DNA from 2 places in the Roseateles aquae genome. Region 2 is predicted to be linked to the other one. Evidence: riboswitches for the same ligand, from Rfam matches in the RefSeq annotation. Region 2 holds a riboswitch; the other holds the start of a gene.
What was found. Region 2 has a riboswitch for S-adenosylhomocysteine ahead of ahcY (adenosylhomocysteinase). Riboswitches for the same ligand answer to the same signal wherever they lie in the genome.
Positions count from the first base shown of each region.

Region 1: it holds a riboswitch for S-adenosylhomocysteine, as region 2 does, so the genes downstream of both, metH (methionine synthase) here and ahcY (adenosylhomocysteinase) in region 2, are expected to answer to the same signal.

Region 1 is NZ_JAVXZY010000004.1:365,851-373,644, forward strand. Features, by position in the region: gene metH (methionine synthase) at 1-1,625, opposite strand, end outside; S-adenosyl-L-homocysteine riboswitch at 1,687-1,785, opposite strand; gene RQP53_RS12570 (HD-GYP domain-containing protein) at 1,902-3,098, shown strand; gene RQP53_RS12575 (homocysteine S-methyltransferase family protein) at 3,101-4,168, opposite strand; gene RQP53_RS12580 (DUF4197 domain-containing protein) at 4,231-4,896, opposite strand; gene RQP53_RS12585 (GNAT family N-acetyltransferase) at 4,925-5,398, opposite strand; gene RQP53_RS12590 (nucleoside hydrolase) at 5,391-6,356, opposite strand; gene RQP53_RS12595 (fumarylacetoacetate hydrolase family protein) at 6,353-7,342, opposite strand; gene RQP53_RS12600 (DUF3108 domain-containing protein) at 7,416-7,794, shown strand, end outside.
Region 2 is NZ_JAVXZY010000003.1:332,064-339,857, forward strand. Features, by position in the region: gene RQP53_RS10330 (OmpW/AlkL family protein) at 1-64, opposite strand, end outside; gene metF (methylenetetrahydrofolate reductase [NAD(P)H]) at 197-1,054, opposite strand; gene RQP53_RS10340 (TlyA family RNA methyltransferase) at 1,057-1,824, opposite strand; gene ahcY (adenosylhomocysteinase) at 1,983-3,410, opposite strand; S-adenosyl-L-homocysteine riboswitch at 3,496-3,595, opposite strand; gene RQP53_RS10350 (HAD family hydrolase) at 3,668-4,456, shown strand; gene RQP53_RS10355 (hypothetical protein) at 4,613-5,380, shown strand; gene RQP53_RS10360 (DNA glycosylase AlkZ-like family protein) at 5,384-6,478, opposite strand; gene RQP53_RS10365 (GGDEF domain-containing response regulator) at 6,541-7,545, opposite strand; gene RQP53_RS10370 (chemotaxis protein CheX) at 7,746-7,794, shown strand, end outside.

The DNA of each region.
Region 1 (7,794 bases), on a different contig from region 2:
ACCGGGCCTTCGTAATGCGGCGAGATCTTCACCGCGGTGTGAACCCGGCTGCAAGTCGCCCCGCCGATCAAGAGCGGGATCTTCTTCATCCGGAAGTAGTCGTCGCGCTGCATCTCGGCGGCCACGTGTTGCATCTCTTCCAGGCTGGGCGTGATCAGGCCGGAGAGGCCGATGATGTCGGCCCCCTCGACCTTGGCGCGCGCCAGGATGTCCTGGCAGGGCACCATCACGCCCATATTCACCACCTCGAAGTTATTGCACTGCAAGACCACGGTGACGATGTTCTTGCCGATGTCGTGCACATCACCCTTGACGGTGGCGATGACGATCTTGCCCTTGGGCTTCACGTCGCCGCCGGCGGCGGCCAGCTGGCGCTTTTCTTCCTCGATATAGGGCACCAGATGGGCCACCGCGCTCTTCATCACGCGAGCGCTCTTGACCACCTGGGGCAGGAACATCTTGCCCTGGCCGAACAGATCGCCGACCACATTCATGCCGGCCATCAGCGGGCCTTCGATCACATGCAGCGGCCGGCCGCCCTTGGCCAGGATGGCCTGGTAGGCCTCCTCGGTGTCTTCGTTGATGAAGTCGGTGATGCCGTGGACCAGCGCATGCGAGAGCCGTTCGTCCACGCTGCCGGCCCGCCAGGCCAGGCGCGCGGAATCGTCCTTGGCCGCGCCCTTGGCACTCTCGGCCACCTCGATCAGCCGTTCCCCAGCGTCGGGCCGGCGGTTCAGCACCACATCCTCCACGCGTTCGCGCAGCACCGGCTCCAGGTCGTCATAGACGCCGACCATGCCGGCGTTGACGATGCCCATGTCCATGCCCGCCTGGATGGCGTGGTAGAGGAAGACGGTGTGGATGGCTTCGCGCACCGGGTCATTGCCGCGGAAGCTGAAGCTCACGTTCGACACCCCGCCGCTGACCTTGGCGCCGGGCAGGTTCTGCTTGATCCAGCGCGTGGCGTTGATGAAGTCGACCGCGTAGTTGTCGTGCTCCTCAATGCCGGTGGCGATGGCAAAGATATTGGGGTCGAAGATGATGTCCTCGGCCGGGAAGCCGACCTCATCGACGAGGATGCGATAGGCGCGCGCGCAGATCTCGGTCTTGCGCTCGAAGGTGTCGGCCTGGCCTTTTTCGTCGAAGGCCATCACCACGGCGGCGGCGCCATAACGGCGCACCAGATTGGCCTGGCGGCGGAACTCGGCCTCGCCTTCCTTCAGCGAGATCGAATTGACGATGCCCTTGCCCTGAATGCACTTCAGGCCCGCCTCGATGACCTCCCATTTGGAGCTGTCGATCATGATGGGCACGCGGGCGATCTCGGGCTCGGAGGCGATCAGATTCAGAAAGCGCACCATGGCCGCCTTGCTGTCCAGCATGGCCTCGTCCATATTGATGTCGATCACCTGGGCGCCGTTCTCGACCTGCTGGCGCGCCACCGCCAGCGCCTCCTCGAATTGGCCATTCAGAATCAGCCGGGCAAAGGCCTTGGAGCCGGTGACATTGGTGCGCTCGCCGATATTGACGAACAGCGAGCCCTCGCCGATCAGCACCGGTTCCAGCCCGGAGAGCTTCATCGCCGGCGGCTTCGTCTGGGAATGGGCTTGAGCTTGTACGGTCATGGCGGCCTCGGGCAAAGAGAGTGGGCCGCGCAACTCACCGCGGCCACAGGAGAAATCTGGAGCTCGGTGAGCGTCGTTGAGAATCAGGGCCTCGGGCCCCGATGCGGTCCGAGCCTGGCGGCCACTGCTGACGCAGGCCATCGCAACGCTCCTCGAACCGTGGCGGATTTTACGCCGAGGCTTGCCAAGCCGCGGGATTTTGCTGGGCAAGCCAGGCTTCGCTCAAGCCGATACTCGGAACCGCCGAAGAACTGGATACGCTCTGCCCTGCCTCCCGTGGACCTGATACATCTCCCGCCCAACAGCCTGCGCGTCGGCCAGGTGCTGACCTTTTCCGTCCGCGACGCCGAGGGCAAGCTCTTGTTCGCCAGCGGCCAGACGCTGCAGAACACCCCCCAGGTGCAGGCCTTGATCGAGCGCGGCGCCTATGTGCTGGCGCACGAGACCAAGGAGTACCAGCGCGCCCAGCTGCACCGGATGGACACGCTGATGCACCAGGGCGCCTCGCTGTCGGAGATCGCCAAGGCCGAGGCGCAGTTCAAACCCGATCGCGCACCGCGCCCGGTCGAGCTGAGCGAAACCGCGGCCTGGGCCGATCTGCAGTTGCATGCGCACACCCTCTTGCGTGACCCGGCGCGCGAGACCTTTGTGCAGCGGCTGGAGCAGTTGCACGACAGCGCGCTGACCCGGCTGCAGCAGCACCCCGACGCGGTGCTGACGCTGCTGATCTACGACGCCAGCCAGGACCACCAGAACTACAGCTCACGCCATGCCCTGCTCTGCCTGATGCTGGCCGATCTGAGCGCCCGCCAGCTCGGCTGGCCCGCCGACTGGCGCGAGGCGCTGACCCGCGCGGCACTGACGATGAACCTGAGCCTCAGCGCCCAGCAGGACCGCATGGCCGCCCAGGAAGACAGCCCCAGCCCGGCGCAGCGCCGCGATCTGCTGGGCCACGGCGACCGCAGCGCCGAGCTGCTGCGCCAGCAGGGCGTGATCAGCGAGCTGTGGCTGGGCGCGGTACGCCTGCATCACGAGGCCGGCCCGGGGCCGCTGGCGCCGCGCACGCCGGCCGAGCAGCTGGCGCGCCTGCTGCGCCGCATCGACATCTTTGGCGCCCGGCTGGCGCCGCGTCGCTCGCGCAAGGCCCTGCCCGGCGCCTCGGCGGCCCGGGCCGTTTTTCTTGATGAGATGCAGCAGCCCGACGAGGCCGGCGCCGCGCTGATCAAGATGATTGGCCTCTACCCGCCCGGCAGCCTGGTGCGTCTGGCCAATGGCGAGGTCGGCATCGTCGTCAAGCGCGGCCACAGTGCCACCGATCCCCTGGTGGCGGCCCTGCTGGGCAAGAGCGGCGCGCCGCTGAGCAGCCCGGTGCCGCGCGACACCCGGCTCGCCTCACAGGCGATTGCCGCCAGCCTGGCGCCGCATGAGCTGCGCCTGCTGGTCAATATGGACAAGCTGCTGAAGGTGATCTGAACTCAGGCAGCGACCAGATCGCTGAACAGCTTGTGGCCGCAGGGCCGCGGCTGGTAGGCCGAGACCTTGGCCGCAATCGCCGCGATGTGTGCCGGCGTCGTGCCGCAGCAGCCACCGGCAATGTTCAGAAAGCCGCTCTTGGCGAACTCTTCCATCAGCCGGCCGGTGACGTCCGGCGTTTCGTCGAAGCCGGTGTCGCTCATCGGGTTGGGCAGGCCGGCATTCGGGTAGCAGCTGACCGCCGTGGCGCCTGCCGCCTTGGCCAGTTCCTCGATGTAGGGCCGCATCAGCGTGGCGCCCAGCGCGCAGTTCAGACCGATGGCGATCGGCTTGGCGTGGCGCACCGAGTGCCAGAAGGCCGTCACCGTCTGTCCCGAGAGGATGCGGCCGGAGGCGTCGGTCACCGTGCCGGAGATGATCACCGGCAGGCGCTCGCCGGTGTCCTCCATCAGCTCGTCCAGCGCAAAGATCGCCGCCTTGGCGTTCAGGGTGTCGAAGATGGTCTCGACCAGAAAGAGATCGACGCCGCCGTCCAGCAAGCCCTTGGCCTGCTCGTAGTAGGCGGCACGCAAGGTGTCGAAATCGACATTGCGGGCGCCGGGGTCGTTGACATCGGGGCTGATGCTGGCCGTGCGCGGCGTCGGCCCCAAGGCGCCAGCAGCAAAGCGCGGCTTGTCGGGCGTGCTGTACTTGTCGCAGGCCGCCCGGGCGATGCGGGCCGCCGCCACATTCATCTCGTAGGCGATGGACTCGAGGCCGTAGTCCTCCTGGGCCACCGAGGTCGAACCAAAGGTATTGGTCTCGATGATGTCGGCACCAGCGGCCAGGTATTGCTCGTGAATCTCCTGCACGACCTCGGGCTTGGTCACTGGCAGCAAATCGTTATTGCCCTTGAGATCCTTGCCATGCGCGGCAAAGCGCGCGCCGCGGAAATCGGCCTCGCCCAGCTTGTAGCGCTGGATCATCGTGCCCATCGCGCCGTCGAGGATGACGATGCGTTGTTGCAGGATGTCGGGCAGCTGGCTGCCGCGCGTGAAGCGCGGGGCGGTGGAGGCGGTGGTGGCGTTCATGGCCGCATTGTAGGAAATGACGTCGGCCCCGGCCGGCAGCGGGTCTTGCTGACGGGCAGACCTCACCCGCCAAACACCTTCTTCAGGATCGCGCTGCCGGTGCCGATCGGATCCTGGCGGATCTTCTTCTCTTCCTCGGCAATCATCCGGTACATGCCATCGAGCGTCCGTTCGGTGACGTACTGCTGCAGATTGGCATCCTCGCCGCGCAGCAGCCCCAGGCCGGCGGCCTTGCCGGCCACGGCGTTGTACTTGTCGGCCAGGGCCTGTTTTTCGGTCGCCCGGGTGACGATGGGCAGGAACTTCTGCGCCAGCGGGGCGCGGGTCTTGGTTTCAAAGAAGCGCGTCACCGCGTCATCGCCGCCGCGCACGATCTGCAGCGCGTCTTCCACGCTCATCGAGCGCACCGCCGACACCAGCAGCGTGCGCGCTTGCGGCACGGCCTGTTCGGCGGCCCGGTTCATCGCGGTTTCCAGCTCATCGAGCTTGCGGCCCTGGCCGGTCGCGCGCAGCAGCCGGGCGGCGTCCTTCAGCGCGCCCGGCAACTCGATGCGCACGGCCGGGTTGCCGAGGAAACCGTCGTTGCGGCCCAGCGAGCTGACGGCGGACGCCGCACCGCGCTCCAGCGCTGCGCGTACGCCGCTGGCGGCATCGCCCTCGCTGAGCGCCATCGCCGGCAATGCAAACAGTGCCAGCAGGCCCAGCATCAAATGGTGACGTCGTTTCATCGTTCAGCCTCTCAATCCATCCGAACCATCAGCCGCGCGTCGCGTCCAGCGGCACCACAAAGCTGAAGCCATGTCGCTCAAAACCCAGCCGCTCGTAAAAGGCATGGGCCTCGACACGGCGCTGGTTGGAACTGAGTACCAGCTTGTAGCAGCCGGCCGCGCTGGCCCGCTGCATCGCATGTTGGATCAGCCGACGGCCGAGCCCGCGGCCCTGCGCCTCGGGCGCAATCGCCACATCCTCGACCAGCGCCTCGCTGGCCTGGCGGTGCGCCAGCAGCGGCAGGATGTACAGCGTCAGCGTGCCCAGCAGCTGGCGCTCCGGCCCTTCGCCCTGCTCCATCAGCAAGAGCTCGGCGCCACGCGCCTGCATCAGCGGCCAGATGGCCAGCGCGCCATCCAGCTCCAGATCCTCGCGCTCATCGATACCAGCGGCGACCAGCAGATCAAGCACCGCGGGCAGATCGTCGGCCGTGGCCAGCCGGAAGTTCAGTTCATCAGCCACCGCGCCCTCCGAGTCGAGCCAGCGCCGCCGTGATCAAGGCGAAGAAGCCATCGGCATCGACGCCACCCAGCACATGGGCATTGCGCGGCCGGCCGCTGACGCCCCACCAATCGATCACGCTCATGCCCAGCGTCAGTGCGCTGTCGGTTTCGATCTCGACATTGCAGTCGCGGCCGCTGAACAGCTCCGGTGCCAGCAGCCAGGCGATCACGCAGGGGTCGTGCAGCGGCCCGCCCTGCTGGCCGTACTTGGCCTCGTCAAAGCGCTCGGCGAACTCCAACCAGCAGGCCACCGTCTCGGCCAGCGGCGTGCCCAGCGCGCGGATCGCCGCGATGCGCGCCGGCGTCGTCAGCGCCTGGTGGGTGCAGTCCAGCGGCACCATGGTGATCGGCACGCCGCTGGCAAACACCAGCTTGGCCGCCTCGGGGTCAACATAACAATTGAATTCGGCGGCCGGCGTGATGTTGCCACCTTCGAAGCAGCCCCCGCCCATCAGCACGATCTGCTGCAGGCGCGCGGCCAGCTGCGGCTCGCGCTGCAGGGCCAGGGCGATATTGGTCAGCGGGCCCAGCGGGCACAGTGTCACCGTGCCGGCGGGGCGGCTCATCACCGTCTCGATGATGAAGTCGACCGCATGGCCGGGCTGCAGTGGCATCGTCGGCGCCGGCAGCGTGATGCCGTCCAGCCCGGTCTTGCCGTGCACGTGCTCGGCCGTCACCAGCGGGCGCTTCAGCGGGGCGTCGGCGCCGGCAAAGACCTTGACGTCGGGACGCCCGGCCAGCTCGCAGACGATGCGCGCATTGCGGCTGGTCAGCGCCAGCGGCACATTGCCGGCCACCGTGGTGATGCCCAGCAGGTCCAGTTGCGGGCTGGCCAGGGCCAGCAGAATCGCCACCGCATCGTCCTGACCGGGATCGGTGTCGATGATGATGGAACAGCCTTGCTTCACAGCGCTCATGCGGCCTCCGCTTCAGGAGCCGGCGGCTCCACGGGCTCGTGCAGCGAGACGACATCCTGGTCGATTGCGCCAAAGACGCTCAGGCCATCGCGACCCTTGATCTCCAGGCGCAGGCTGTCGCCAAACTTCATGTACTCGGTGCTGGCGCTACCGTCCTTGGCGATTTCCAGCGCCCGCTTGTCGGCGATCGTTGCAACACCACGCGAGGCTTCACGGTTGCTGACCGGGCCGGCGGCAACGAGGCTGCCGGCCGGCAGCGCGCGCAGCCGGGCGAGCTGGGCGATCAGCTGGCCGAAATGGGAGTCCATATCGCTGCCGCACTCGCACTGGCCGATCTTGCGGCCGTTCCACATCGCCTGCAGCGGCAGCAGCACGCGCCCGCCCTTCCAGGCCTCGCCCAGCTCATCGGGCGTGACCAAGAGCGGCGCCTGGCTGGCCAGCGGCTGGCACAGTGCCGCATCGCCGGCATCGAGCTGACGCAGCCACCAGCGACTGCCCAGACCCAGCAGGCGCACCCCTTCGAGCGCCTGCTCGGCGGTGACGCCTTGGGCCACATCGCCGCAGATGGCGATCAGCTCGGCCGCAAAATCAATGCCCATTACCTCGCTGGCCAGGCGCACCGGCTCGGTGGCCCCCAGCCATAACGGCGACAGGAACCGCAGCGGCGGCTCAGCCGCAGCCGCCTCGCCGCGCAGCGTTGCCAGCCGTTCGCCGTGGGCGGGCCAGGCCTGGCCCAGCGCACTGAGCAGCGGCCGCGGCAAGGGCGCCATGCATTTCTGTGGCTCGAAAGCGAAGGCATGGCGGGCACGGCCATGGTTCAACGTGATGGACAATTCTTCCAGCTGCGGCGCGAGGAAATTCCAGTCGTCCAGCACCTGCTGCAGCCGGGTGGCGATGCCGGTGGCGTAATGGGCCTGGCTCAGATCGCGCGAGACCACAACCAGATGGCCGTCGCGGGAGCCGTCCCTGTAGGTGGCGAGTTTCATGGCTGACCATTCAAAGCAATGGCAGCATTGTCCAATGGCCGGGATGCATCCACATCGACTGCGAGCTCCAAAATTGCGCGCCTGGCTGCTGGCCCTGGGTGCTGCCGCGCTGCTGCATCTCTGGCTGCTGGCCCCCAGCCCGCGTCCGCCGCTGGCCCTGGCCGGCCTGCCGGCCATGCAGACCCGGCAGCTGAACGTCGAAGCCAAGCGGCCAGAGCCCGACGCTCAGACCGCGACGGCGCCACTGCCCATCAGCCGGGCGCCACTCATACCAAAGTCCACACCAGCCGCCACACCGCCGCCAGCCGCCGCCAGTGCCGCGCCCCCGCCCGAGCTGCTGAACGCACCGCCGCTGCTGGCCAGTGCCGTCCAGTCCCTGCCCGAGGGCAGCCTGGACTACACGCTGGAACAGGCCGGCCAGCTGGGCACGGCACGCCTGAGCTGGCAGATCA
Region 2 (7,794 bases):
GGACGGCGACGGCCGTGCAAGCGATGGCGACGGCGGTAAGGGTGCGGGCTGCAAACTTGTTCATCTCGATAGCTCCTTGTTGGCGGGCATCACAGGCCCGATGAAGCTATTGGAGAACCCCGCGACGGGTAAACCCTTGATCTGACGCAAGTCGCACCAGCCACCCGGCGGGCTGGCCGGGCCGATTTGCGTCAGATCAAGCTTGTGCGCCCAGGCTGAGGCGTTTGCACAACTCCAGCGTCAAAGCCGATTGGTTGAGCGTATAGAAGTGGATGCCGGGCACGCCGCCGGCGATCAGCCGCTCGCACAGCTGGCCGATCACATCCAGGCCGAAGGCGCGGATCGAAGCGCTGTCGTCCATGAAGCCTTCCATCTTCAGCGCCACCCAGCGCGGGATGTCGATGCCATCGCGGGCAGCGAACTGGGCGATGCGGGCGTAGTTGTGGAAGGGCATGATGCCCGGCACGATGGGGGCCGTAACGCCCAGCTTGCGCGCCTCGTCGACAAAGTGAAAGTAGGCGTCGGCGTTGAAGAAGAACTGGGTGATCGCACCGCTGGCGCCGGCCGCCATCTTGTCGGCAAAGTGTTGCAGATCGCGGGCCGCGTAGCGCTGCTGCGGGTGGTACTCCGGATAGGCGGCAACCTCGATCTGCCAGTCTGGCCCCTGCGTCTCGCGGATGAAGCGCACCAGCTCGGCCGCATAGCGGAACTCACCGGCCGTGGCCGTGCCGCTGGGCAGGTCACCGCGCAGCGCGACGACGCGGCGGATATTCTGGGCCCGGTAGGTGGCCAGGATCTCGGCGATGCTCTCACGGGTCGAGCCCACGCAGGACAGGTGCGGCGCTGCCTCGAAGCCGAGTGCGGCAATGCCGCTGACGGTGGCCAGCGTCTTCTCGCGCGTCGAGCCGCCGGCGCCATAGGTGACGCTGAAATAGTGCGGGTTCAGCACGCTGAGATCCTGCACCACGGTCTTGAGTTTCTCGGCACCGACCGGTGTGTTGGGCGGGAAGAACTCGAAACTGACCGGCGGGCGGCCGGTCTGGGGGATAGTCATGCTCATGCCTTGTCTGTCTCGCTCTGGGCCTTGCGTGCCCAGAGGAAAAATTCGGTGTTGCCATCGCCGCCGGCAATGGTGCTTTCAAAATAGCCGAGCGTCTGCCAGCCTGTAGCAGCGGCGGCCTCGCGAGCTCGTGCCTCGAGCAGCGGGTATTGCGCCGCATCCTTGACCAGCCCTCCGCGGCCCAGCGCCTTGGGGCCCAGCTCGAACTGCGGCTTGATCAGCAGCAAGACCTGACCCCCATCGGCCAGCCAGGGCCGCAGATGGGGCAGGGCGCCAATCATCGAGATGAAGCTCAGGTCACCGACGATCAGGGCGAAGCCGCCTTCCGGTGCCTGCTGTGCCAGCGCCGAGCCGGCCAGCTCACGCACATGCAGGCCTTCGAGCAGCGTCACGCGGGGATCAGCCTGCAGCGAGGCATGCAACTGCCCGTGGCCGACATCGACGCCGACCACGCGTGCCGCACCGGCTTTCAGCAGGCAGTCGCTGAAGCCGCCGGTGCTCTGGCCGATGTCCAGCACCGTCAAGCCCCTCACGTCCAGGCCGCTGGTCTTCAGCGCCCCTTCGAGCTTCAAGCCGCCGCGCGAGACATAGCGCAGCTCGGCGTCGTCAGTGATCAGCAGGGCCTCATGCTCACCGACCTCCTCGCCCGCCTTCTTCACCACCGCGCCCGAGGCGCGCAGCACGGCACCTCGCTCGATCAGCCGCTGTGCGGCGGAGCGGGTCGGGGCGAGTTGCTGGGTAGTCAGGCGAAGGTCAGCGCGCATGGAAAAAATGAAGCAGTGCAGCGTGCAGCCCGGGCGTAGCGAGCAGGCTTCAGGCTAGGCGCGGGCGGATCCGCAGACCGGAACGTAGCAGCGCTACGTGAGGATCTGCGGAGGGACCCGCAACGACGGCTGAAGCCTGCGCAGTAGCCCGCAATTGCTCAGTAGCGGTAGGTGTCGGGCTTATAGGGCCCTTGCTTCGGCACGCCAATGTACGCCGCCTGCTCATCGGTCAGCTCGCTCAGCTGCGCGTTCAGCGTGGTCAGCTGCAGGCGGGCGACCTTCTCGTCGAGATGCTTGGGCAGCACATAGACCTTGCCGATGTCGTAGGCGTCCTTGTGGGCGAACAGCTCGATCTGGGCAATGGTCTGATTGGCGAACGAGGAGCTCATCACATAGCTCGGGTGGCCGGTGCCGCAGCCCAGGTTCACCAGACGGCCCTTGGCCAGCAGGATGATGCGCTTGCCGTCGGGGAAGATCACATGATCGACCTGCGGCTTGATCTCTTCCCACTGGTACTGCTCCAGCGAGGCAACATCGATCTCGTTGTCGAAATGGCCGATATTGCAGACGATGGCGTTGTGCTTCATCTTGACCATGTGCTCATGGCGGATGACGCTCTTGTTGCCGGTGGTGGTGACGAAGATGTCGGCCTTGTCGGCGGCGTATTCCATGGTCACGACGCGATAGCCTTCCATGGCCGCCTGCAGCGCGCAGATCGGGTCGATCTCGGTCACCCACACTTGCGCCGACAGTGCGCGCATCGCCTGCGCCGAGCCCTTGCCCACATCGCCATAGCCGGCGATCACGGCGATCTTGCCGGCCACCATCACATCGGTGGCGCGCTTGATGCCGTCAACCAGCGATTCGCGGCAGCCATAGAGGTTGTCGAACTTGCTCTTGGTGACCGAGTCGTTGACGTTGATGGCGCGGAACAGCAGCGTACCCTTGGCCGACATTTCCTTCAGGCGGTGCACGCCGGTCGTCGTCTCTTCCGTGACGCCGATGATCTCGGCGCTCTTGCGGGTGTACCAGGTCGGGTCTTGCGCGACCCGGGCCTTGATGGCAGCGAACAGGATGCGCTCTTCCTCGCTGCCCGGGTTGGCCAGCACCGACAGATCCTTTTCGGCCTTCTGGCCCAGATGCATCAAGAGCGTGGCGTCGCCGCCGTCATCCAGAATCATGTTCGGGCCTTCGCCCGGTTCGCCCTTGCCGGCGAATTCGAAGATGCGGTGGGTGTAGTCCCAGTAGTCTTCCAGCGTCTCGCCCTTGTAGGCAAACACCGGGGTGCCGGCGGCCACCAGGGCGGCGGCGGCGTGGTCCTGGGTCGAGAAGATATTGCACGAGGCCCAGCGCACTTCGGCGCCCAGCGCCTGCAGCGTTTCGACCAGCACGCCGGTCTGGATGGTCATGTGCAGCGAACCGGTGATGCGCGCGCCCTTCAGGGGCTGGCTGGCCGCGTATTCCTTGCGGATGGCCATCAGCGCCGGCATTTCGCTCTCGGCGATGTTCAGTTCCTTGCGGCCCCAGGCGGCCAGCGTCAGGTCGGCAATATGGTATTGATCGGGGGTCAGCGTCGTGGCGGTCATGCGGGCTCCTTCAGTGGGTTGAAGCCGCTGCCATCGTGCGCGAGTGAGGGGAATCCGAGGACGCAAATCACCCACGCAGGACTTCAGCGGGTGAGCGCGGTTGCTGGGCCTGCCGACCACGGTGTCGACAGCGCTTGATCCGAGCCTGGCCTCAGCTGAAAGAGGTTGCAACGCTCCTCGGAATGGGCGCAATTCTAGACCAGAAGCTGGCCTAGGTTCATTGGAACAGCGTGTGAATTGAGGACAATCCCGCCACCATGCAGCCACTGGATCAATGCCCGCCGGCCCAGCTCGCCGCCGTGCGCGGCGTGCTGACCGATATCGACGACACGCTGACCGAGGCGGGCGCCATCGCACCGGAGGCGCTGACGGCGCTGCAGCGCCTGGCTGCGGCCGGCATCCCGGTGATCGCCATCACTGGCCGCCCGGCCGGTTGGAGCGAGCCCTTCGCGCTGGCCTGGCCGGTCCATGGCATCGTTGCCGAGAACGGCGCGGTGCTGCTGCGCCGCGATGGCGAGCGCCTGAGCGTCGAGTTCAGCCAGGACGAGGCGACACGGCGTGACAACTTCGCCCGCCTGCAGCGCTGCGCTGCCGCCGTGCTGGCCGAGGTGCCCGGCAGCAGCCTGGCTCGCGACAGCTCCGGCCGCCTGACCGACATCGCGATCGACCACAGCGAGTTTGCCCATCTCGACGCCATGCAGATCGAGGCCGTCTGCGCCGTGATGCGCACCCACGGCCTGCAGGCCACGGTCAGCTCCATCCACATCAACGGCTGGATAGGCGCCCACAGCAAATGGACGGCGGCGCAATGGGCGGTGCCGCGTCTGCTCGGCCTGGACTTCGATCCCGCCGATTGGCTGTTTGTGGGCGACTCCAGTAATGATCAGCTGATGTTCGAGCACCTGCCGCTGAGCGTCGGCGTGGCCAATATCGCGCGCTTCCTGCCGCAGCTGCAGCACCGGCCGCGCTATCTGACCCGCGGTGAGCGTGGCAGTGGCTTTGCCGAGCTGGCGCAGCGCCTGCTGGCAGCGCGAACGGTGGGTTGAGTATCCCCCAACAGTAGGGTTCGAGATTCGGTCGATGGCCCATATCATGCCGCCGCAGTCTGGTCTGCCGCGGTGCTGGCAATGAAGGGCATTGACGGCCAACACTTTTAAAAAGTGAGCCACCGGCGGGGCCGGTGCTGCTCAACGGAGGTGAGGATGAACGCGAGAATCCATGCGCTGCGGCGGGTATGCCTGGTGGCCGGTGTGGTGCTGGCTGCCCCATGGGCGCACGCGGTCGAAGTGAAACGGCTGGCCTTGATGTCTGTCTTGGGCGACCAGGTCAATGTTGTCATTCAACAAGACACGACCGGCAGCAATCTGGACAGGAACCGGAAGCAAGTCATCAATGTGGATCCGGGTGAATTCGAGCAAGATGCTATCGACGCCGCCGTGTCGGCATTGCGCAAGCTGCCCAAACCGAGTGTGAGCTCGATGTTGATGTTGGCGCGGCCCACGGACCGTTCGCTTCCATTTGCTTTTGACGGGCGCAAGCTTCAGCCGACTGAGGGCTTGATTGCCGGTGTAACGCAGGCCGGAGCCAGCCACTTGCTACTGGTCGTGCCCCAACGCGCACCGACCAGCATCCAGCTTTATCACACGGCAGTCGGGACGGGCAGCTTGGAAGGCTTGGGCTTCTACCTGGATACGCGCAGGACTGTGGTCAATGTGGATACGGGCGAAACCAGCTGGGGCATTCTGGCGCCTTATGCATATTTCAAGCTGATGCTGGTCGACGTGCAGAGCTGGGAGATCGTTGCCGAGCACCGTGCTACGGCCAGCGCTCCGCAGCCAGCAGCGCGCAGCCCGAACGGCATCAGTGTCTGGGGCGCCCTGAGTGCGGCGGAAAAGATTCAGATGTTGCACAAGCTGATTTGTCGAGAAGTTGCCCTTGCCGTGCCAGCGTTGTTCGAATCAGCAATGTGAACGTCAGGCTGACGCGAGGCCCAGGAACACGCTGAAGCGTTCCGTCTCGCGTTCCAACGCGGCCTTGAAGGCCGGATCGCGCGGCGCCTGGCCGGCCACAAAGCCGCATTGCAGGTGCAACTCGCCATCGTCGACGCTGGCATTGGCCCAGCCCAGCACCTCCCCGCGCCACAGCAGCGGCAAGGCGTAGTAGCCCAGCTTGCGTTTGGCCGGCGGCGTGTAGGCCTCGAAGCGGTAGGCCCAGCCCCAGAACTGTTCGAAGCGCAGCCGGTCCCAGACCACCGGGTCGAAGGGCGCCAGCAGGCGCAGTTCCTCATCGAGCCGCCAGCGCGCCGCCCGCGGCTGCTCGCCCTCGGGCCAGTACCAGCGCTGCCCATCGATGTCGACGCTGGGCCAGAGCTGGCGCGCCGTCTGCAGCATGTGCCTGGTTTGCGCGCGCAGATGCGGTGCGCCGTAGCCGAGCAGGCTGGCCAGCTGGCCGAGCGAGCGCGAGGGCAGCGGCGCGTACTTGGCCAGCACCAGGCCGAGCAGGGCCTCAGCTTTTTGCTGCGGGCTGCGCGGATCATCGCTGTGCTCGACATGGGCGTAGATGCGCTGGCCCTGCTCGCGATGGGTGACGCGCAGCAGGCCGCGGTAATGCATGCCGTCGAGCAGCTTGGTCGTGGCGTTGCCGCTGCCACCCCAGGCATTGGTGCTGCGGCCCAGATCGAAGTGCTGCTGCACCAGCCTGGGATGGCTGGGGCCCTGCTCGGCGATGAAGGCGCGGATGGCGGCGGCGCGCTGCCGGGTCTTGGCATCCCAGGCGCGTTTGGCCTCGCGCGGGTGCAGCAGGCTGAGGTGCTGGCGTGGCAGAAAGCCGTAGTTGACCAGGCAGTCTTCCTCGACGTCGAGCTTGGGGTAGCGGCGCTCCAGATCGCCGGCACGGTAGTCGCGGACGCGGTGGCGGAGGGTCAGGTCTTGCGCGCGCGCCGGGGCGCGAATCGGGTCGGCCTGCACAAAGCCCAGCTTGTTGATCGCTTGCGGCAGCGTTGTTGGCTTGAACAGGCTGCGGGCAATGGCGTAGCGGCGCAAATCGTCGAGGCTGGGGGCTTTGCTCATGGCGGCGAAGCTTCTCAGAAGGCTGTTTATTTGTCCAGTGCTTCTGGCCTTGTGGCTGTGACTCAACCGTTGCCGGTGATGTGGCGCTGCTCGTCGGTGTCCATCTGCATCTCGTAGCTGAAGAAGCGATTGCGGCCGTAGGACTTGGCGTTGTAGAGCGCGTCGTCGGCGCGCATCAGCAGCACCTCGGCGGTGGTGCTCTCATCTGGCGTGCAGGTGGTGATGCCGCCAGACAGGGTGATGTGCGCCGCCACCGGCGAGTCCGGGTGCGGGATATGGGCCAGCGCCATCGTGCGTATCAGCGCGCGGGCATAGGTCATCGCACCGGAACGCGGCGTGTGCGGCAGGATCAGCGCGAACTCCTCGCCGCCGTAGCGGCCGGCGCAGTCGCTGGGCCGGCGGCAGGTCTCGCGCAGCAGCTGGGCCACGCGGCGCAGGCAGGCATCGCCTTCGATATGCCCGCGGGCATCGTTGTAGCGCTTGAAGTGATCGACGTCGCAGAGCACCAGCGTCAGCGCGTCGCCATCACGGCGGGCCTGGTCCAGCTCCTGCTGCAGGCGGGCATCGAGCGCGCGGCGGTTCATCAGCCCGGTCAGCGAATCGACATGCGACAGCTCCTGCAGCTGCGCATTGGCGGCGCGCAGATCGTCGGACAGCTGCACCAGCCGGTGGCGCATCTGCGAGAGCCGTTGCATCGCGCGCAGCTTGGCGTGCAGGATCACCGGCGAAACGGGTTTGACCAGATAGTCATCGCCGCCGGCTTCTATGCCCTGCCAGATGGCGCGGTCCTCGCCGCTCTTGGACAGAAAGATGATGGGCGTCCAGCCGCCCGGCTCGGCGGCGCGCATCTGCCGCGCCGTCCAGAAGCCATCGTGCCCGGGCATCTCGACATCCAGCAGCACCAGGTCGGGCCGGTAGCGGCTGAACAGTTCCAGCGCCCAGTCCGGGCTGTCGGCCTCGATGACACGGTGGCCGGCCTGATCGAGCTCGGCGCTCAGCGCGACACGGGCAGCGTTCTGGTCATCGACAACCAGGATGGTCAGTTGTGTATGGGATGAGGGCAGCATGGCATGGGGCCACGCGCATCGGGTGGCTGTCTCGATATCGGCCCGCGAGGCCGGGGCTGAAGGCGGGAATTGAGTTTGTGTCGATATATCGGCGCCTCGCCAGACACGGGCTCTACAGATCCGTCGCCAGTGGCCGATCTCAGGGGCTAAGCCGGGCCGCTGGGGCCTGAAAGGGCGGGCGCGCAGCGCATCGCAAGCACATGACAGAAACCACGCAACTTGAGGCCAAGGTCCTGCTGCTGGAGCATG